DNA from 3 places in the Pelorhabdus rhamnosifermentans genome. Region 2 is predicted to be linked to each of the others. Evidence: riboswitches for the same ligand, from Rfam matches in the RefSeq annotation. Region 2 holds a riboswitch; each other region holds the start of a gene.
What was found. A riboswitch is a leader RNA that binds a small molecule or an ion and turns the genes downstream of it on or off. The one in region 2 is predicted to bind cyclic di-GMP.
Positions count from the first base shown of each region.

Region 1: it holds a riboswitch for cyclic di-GMP, as region 2 does, so the genes downstream of both, Ga0466249_RS05215 (response regulator) here and Ga0466249_RS20390 (methyl-accepting chemotaxis protein) in region 2, are expected to answer to the same signal.
Region 3: it holds a riboswitch for cyclic di-GMP, as region 2 does, so the genes downstream of both, Ga0466249_RS04865 (methyl-accepting chemotaxis protein) here and Ga0466249_RS20390 (methyl-accepting chemotaxis protein) in region 2, are expected to answer to the same signal.

Region 1 is NZ_JAHGVE010000003.1:78,038-80,242, forward strand. Features, by position in the region: gene gltA (NADPH-dependent glutamate synthase) at 1-656, shown strand, start outside; cyclic di-GMP riboswitch class I at 763-847, shown strand; gene Ga0466249_RS05215 (response regulator) at 972-1,334, shown strand; gene Ga0466249_RS05220 (chemotaxis protein CheA) at 1,361-2,205, shown strand, end outside.
Region 2 is NZ_JAHGVE010000023.1:21,360-23,564, reverse strand. Features, by position in the region: gene Ga0466249_RS20390 (methyl-accepting chemotaxis protein) at 1-991, opposite strand, end outside; cyclic di-GMP riboswitch class I at 1,069-1,154, opposite strand; gene thiE (thiamine phosphate synthase) at 1,433-2,050, opposite strand; gene thiM (hydroxyethylthiazole kinase) at 2,031-2,205, opposite strand, start outside.
Region 3 is NZ_JAHGVE010000003.1:948-3,152, reverse strand. Features, by position in the region: gene Ga0466249_RS04865 (methyl-accepting chemotaxis protein) at 1-893, opposite strand, end outside; cyclic di-GMP riboswitch class I at 1,021-1,106, opposite strand; gene Ga0466249_RS04860 (methyl-accepting chemotaxis protein) at 1,169-2,205, opposite strand, start outside.

The sequences.
Region 1 (2,205 bases), on a different contig from region 2:
CTGGTGAAAACTATAATGGAGTTTATTCAGCTAATGAGTTCTTAACTCGGGTAAATTTGATGAAGGGCTATGATTTTCCCAATCAACATACACCTGTTTGGCTGGGGAAAAATGTTGCTATTGTGGGTGGCGGCAATGTGGCCATGGATGCGGCTCGTACTTCTATGCGCCTGGGTGCCGAACATGTATGGTTGGTATATCGTCGTTCGGAAGAAGAAATGCCGGCACGCCGGGAAGAAATTGAACATGCGAAAGAGGAAGGCATTGAGCTTGCATTATTAACAAATCCGCTTGCCGTTCAAGGCAACGATAAAGGTTGGGTCAGTGGTTTAGAGTGTGTCAAAATGCAATTGGGTGAAGCTGATGCGTCGGGACGACGCAGGCCCGTAGAGGTCGCAGGATCAAACTTTGTTTTACCTGCCGATACCGTTATTATTGCGATTGGTAATACGCCAAATCCACTCATTCCGCAAACAACTCCCGGCTTAGTTGTGACTAAGAAGGGGACGATTACAGTGGATGACAATGGTTTGACTACGCGTGAAGGCGTATATGCCGGTGGCGACATTGTTACAGGGGCAGCTACGGTAATCAGCGCCATGGGTGCTGGTAAACGGGCTGCCAAAGCGATCAATGAATATTTGGCTGAAAAATAATCAGTATACAATCAATAGTAAGCCTCAGACGTGCATAGATTAAAATACTGTTAATTTAGGACATTCGTCTTGACGATTTATGTCGATTAGTGTTATATTTGCAATATAACTTATTTAGCAAACTTACTGAAAGGTAAGGGCGCAAAGCTATGGGTCTAAGGACGCGAGTCTATGATTGCCAGGTTGCCGCTTCCTTTTGGCAGCGATTAAGCACCTAGCATATTTATGCCCAGGTGTTATTTTTTTACTTTGAAGTCGGATCAAAGTGTTCAGTCAATTTCATTGTTAAAAAAGTAATGAAAGAAGGTTGATGGTGTGAAAAAGGTATTAATTGTGGATGATATGTCTTTTATGCGGTTTGCTCTTAGAAAGTTGCTTGAAAAGAACGAATATGAAGTTATTGGAGAGGCTAAAGACGGTGAAGAGGCAATAAAAAAATATGCCCAATACAAGCCTGATATTGTAACAATGGATATTACTATGCCTAAAATGTCGGGGATAGAGGCATTAAAAGATATTTTGCAACAAGATCCTCAAGCTAAGATTGTGATGGTATCGGCGATGGGGCAAACAAGTTATGTAAAAGAAGCACTTGTGAATGGTGCGAAATATTTTATTGTGAAGCCATTTAAGGAAGACAAAGTGATAGAGACCCTACAAAAAGTTTCTGCCTTGTAAAAGCGCAAACCCAAGGGGGAATTATAATGTCAGATGATCAAACATTGGAACCGATGCTTGATATGTATTTGTTTGAAACGGGGCAACTGCTAGAGCAATTGGAACAAATAATATTAAGCAATGAAAAATCTGATAGATATGATCTCACAAGTATTGACGAAATATTCAGGATAATACACACCATTAAAGGTGCATCAGGAATGATGATGTTTGACAATATTGCTATACTTACCCACTCTATCGAAGATGTATTTTTTTATCTGCGCGAAGTTAAACCATCCAATGTTGATTTCATTAAACTATCAGATCTACTTTTAGCGGGTGTTGATTTTATAAAAGACGGATTGGAAAATGTTAGAGAGGGTGGCAAGGCTGACAATGATGTGTCTTTATTAGATACTACTATCAAAAATTATTTGGAAGCATTGAAACAAGTGAATCCGGATAGTGTGAAAACAGCTAAGACCGAGAGTGTATCTGTTGGAAAACAGAGCTTTTTCCAGGCTACAATATTTTTTGAAGCTGGCTGCGAAATGGAGAATATCAGGGCCTATACCATATTGGACAACTTAAAAAACATTGTCCAAAACATTGAATATATACCGGACAATATTATGGAAGAAGATGCAACAGCCGAGATTATTCGCAAAGAAGGATTCAAACTATCTTTTTCAACGGAACATTCACGTAAAGAGATTGAGGCTGTTCTGAGCAATACCATCTTGCTTCGGGATTTTGAACTCGAAGAGATGCAGGTTCCTGATGAGGAGAATTCAGTTCAGCACAAGCAGATCATACTAGAAGATCAAGCGGACAAAATTCTAGTGAAGAAAGAACAATCTTCTGAAGTTCGAGATAAAGAGAATTTTAG
Region 2 (2,205 bases):
ACTCATCGCGCAGTCGAGTAATCGGAGCTGCAAAACGTTTTGCCAAAATCACAATGGATCCTGCCGCCAACAGTAAACATACCAAGGAAATTCCTAGCATCAGCCATGCTAAATGACTCGTGGCACGCGTAGCTTCCTGCTGCGGTGCCGCTACCATCATGACCCAGCGCTGTCCGCCAGGTAAATTGATTGGAGTAGCTACGGCAACTCTTGCTATACCATCAACGAATGTATAGTTGCCTTTCACTTGTTTGCCTGTCTGACTCGTCTTAATTAATTGAATTAGTTGATCATCCAATTCCGTTTGTTGCAAATTCAACTCAGAATTGATTTTTTTATCAATTAAATTTAACTTTCCGACAAGTTCAGGCTGCTTGGGATGAGCAATGATCATACCAGAGGCATCGGAAATCTGGCCATAACCTGTCTCAAGAAATTTTAGATCCCCTATCATATTCGTGAGCCGTTCCAATGAAACCGTGCCGATAGTTACACCTGTCATTTGTCCATTGTTCATCACAGGTACAGCTAACATCACGGACAGTTTCCCTGTTGATTTTGACAGAAGAGGATTAGATACAACGGCCTTTTTGGTGGATACAGCTTGTTTAAAATAATCCCGATCCCCATAATTCGCCATAGTTCCTTCACTAGTCACGCCCATACCATCAGGAGCAATAAAAATGAGTGCGTCAAATCCATTATTAGCTTGTTTTACCTCTTGTAGAACTTGCATAATTTGAGCTTTATCACTGCCTATACGTAAAGCAGGATGATTTGCCACGCCATCTAGGCGAGCCAGCAAAACTTCGATATCATCTTGCACCCGATTGGCATAGTCCGTTCCTACAGCCATAGCCGTTTCATTGACACTGGCAGTTAATGATTGCTTGGAAAAATAATAGCTACTCAGTGATAATAGTCCCAAGAACACCAAAAATAACGGAACTAAAATCATTAATAACTTAATTTGAATACTTTTGATTTTCACGCTCAACATACTCCTTTAAATTAACATGATCAAAAAAAAACAAGCACTCGGCCTGCCTTCCACAACAATACTTTTTCGTTGGTAGCCTGGCAGTCATAGGCATGTTGCCTTTAGACCCATTGCTTTGCGTCCCTATTTTTCAATAAGTTTGCTCAATATAAAATGAATCTTGTTAACTGATGACACCTCGCACTTCTTTGTTCACCTCTTCTCCAAATAATAATGCAACACATAATATTTAAAATACTTGTATAAAACACAAAAAAAATACACAAGGTATTTTAAGGTATAATACAACAAAGAACTTAAAATCCCCTGCAAAATGGATAAAATACTTAAATATACTAAACAACTGCAATTTTATAATCTCTATAAGTAAATTGCAGGTCTAAACAATACGAAACCGCTATTTATCTAGAATTAGAAAAATAGCGGTATATTTCATTGGCGAAGTTTTCTTGCAGACCCATAGGGATCACGAGCGGCAACAATAGCGGATACCACTGCGGCACCATCTACTCCTGTTGCCATTACCTTACTAATATTGTTCTCATTAATCCCGCCAATAGCCACAACAGGAATATTTACTTGTCTCTTTATTTCTTGTAACATTTGCAAACTTACATTACTTGCATCATCTTTTGTTGTCGTAGGAAATACTGCTCCTACTCCCAAGTAATCTGCACCGCCCGCTTGAGCCGTTAAAGCCTGCTTGAGCGTAGCTGCAGATACACCAATTATTTTATTAGGTCCAAGTAACCTTCTTGCCACCGACAAAGGCATATCATCCTGCCCGATATGAAGGCCGTCGGCATCGATAGCTAAAGCAATATCAGTTCGATCATTCACTATAAAAGAAACACCATATTTTGCAGTAATACCTTTTAACAATAAAGCACATTGAAAGAATTCTCGCGTGGATAAACTCTTTTCCCGAATTTGCACTATCGTAACGCCGCCTAAAATAGCTTGTTCCACTGTTGCCACAATATCTTTCCCGTACAACAAATCTCTATCTGTTACTAAATATAACGAATAGTTAATGGGACTTTTGCTCATAAATAACGCGACCCCCTTTTCGTATGTCTTCTTCAGTCATGGACCAAACAGCATCAAACAATCGGACTCTGAAGATCCCAATACCTTCTCCTGACTGCAAGGACTTTTTTGCTAACTCCCCGGCCAAGCCCATGACCGTCACGCCGGCGGCCGCC
Region 3 (2,205 bases), on a different contig from region 2:
ATTCCTATTGTGATTAACGAAACAATCGTTAAAGGCGTTAACTTCATGAGAATTTCTTTTTCAGGTACATCAATGCCTAAACTCCAATGCATTCCAGGAATCGGTGCATAAGCCATATACTTACTTGTACCAGCTTCCATATCATGGCTAATTCCTTTATCCCCATGAATCATTTTTTGGGTAATTTCTTTCGACTGATTCGTAGCATTGGCATCATTCAAAATATTTTGCTTCATAACCATACTCTTATCAGGGTGAATAATCGTTAAGCCATCACCTTGAAGCACATAAGCATAACCGCTTTGAGCAATCTTAATTTCATTGATGCGCGAAATAAGCGTATCAACTGTTACTGTACCGCCTAAGACACCCACAATCTGGTTGTTATTTTTGATGGGAGCCACTACAGAAACGACCATCTTGCCGTCTACTTTAGAAATTACAGGATCTGTTGTAAAAACTTTTCCAGTAGACATGACTTGTTTAAAATACTCGCGATCCACAATATTGGTTCTATCACCTGTTGTATGAATAGCCTGTCCTTTTGTATCAACCAGCCAGAATCGTAAATAATTAGGATTACGCTTAACTTCTTCATTTAAATAACGAAGAGCAGCTGCCTGATCGCCATTAACGACACTCTGATTTGTTGCAAGAATAGCCACTTCCCGCTGACGCATCTCTATCCACTGCCCGATTTCTCTGGCATAGGCATCAGAACGATGCACAAGATCTTCCTCTGCGTCAGAAACTAAGATGCTTTTTGCATTATAAAAATTGCAGAAGCCTAAAATACTTAATGAAAGTAGCAGTCCGCCCACTAAAGCAACAATTACTTTGACCTGAATACTTTTCCCCAGCCAATTTTGACCCGTCATTTTCAATCCACTCATTACAAATTTCACCCCTAATGTTCCTTTCCATTTACTTCATGCCACACTTTTACTACCTTCTGAGTCCCCTCCCAGCATAAAAAATTAGCACCTGCCAGTGGCAGGTGCTAATAATAATCCGTAATTAAACAGCAACCTGGCAATCATAGATATGACATCTTTAGACCCATGGCTTTGCGCCATTACTTTTCAGTAATTTTGCTAATTATAAAATTTTATAAAGCAGATAGTAATAATTATTATAAGATTTTTTTCCCATTTAGTCAACCAAGTAACTATAAACAGAACTTATTCACTACTTCTTGAAGATTCTGCGACAATTTAGCTAGTTCTTGACTGGATGCAGCAATTTCTTCCAGCGAAGCCGACTGCAACTGTGTAGCTGCCGACACTGTTTGTGCCTTTTCAGACGCCTTTTTACTCAATTCATCGATTGTCTCTACTGAAGAAGCAATTTGATGACTGCCCCCTGTCATTTCCTGAATAGCTACGGAAATCTCCTTAATTTGGCAAGAAACTTCCAATACGATAATTTCCATAGACTGAAAAGCCTTCCCTGTTGCATCCACGACATCTGCTCCGACTTTCACTTCATTCGTTCCTTCTGACATAGCCTGTACAGCTTGAGATGTATCACCCTGAATAGAACTGATTAACTCCGCGATCTCCTTTGTAGCCTGCTGAGACTCTTCCGCTAATTTTCTTACTTCTTCAGCAACAACGGCAAATCCGCGTCCATGTTCGCCTGCCCTTGCTGCCTCAATCGCGGCGTTTAAAGCCAACAAATTAGTCTGCTTAGCAATCCCTGCTATGGTATCGACAATTTGCCCGATTTGTTTTGACTGCTCGCCCAACTTGACAATAACTTGGGCTGAAGTATTCACTGTGTTTTCAATCCGATCCATCTGACTTACCGCTTGTTTTACAGCCTTTCCCCCTGTTGTTGCCGTCTCAGCAGCTTGCTCCGATTTTAGCGCCACATCATCGGCATGACTCGCAATACGCTCTATACTGGCTAGTAACTGCTGCACTGCCGCTGAAGTATCCTGTATAGCTATCAGTTGCTGCTCAGAACCTTGGGCTACGCTGGTTGTGGCACAAGCAACATCACTTGCAGCCTGGGCCGACTGATCGGCACTAGCTGTTAACTGCTCTGATGACTGTTTTACCTGCTCTGCCGATGTTGCCATTTTCCGAATCACGTCACGCAAACTGGCTTTCATTCGATTAAAGGAAATACCTAACTCCCCAATTTCATCAGATGACTTTACATCTACATCTGCCAAACTAAGATTCCCACTCGCGATACCTG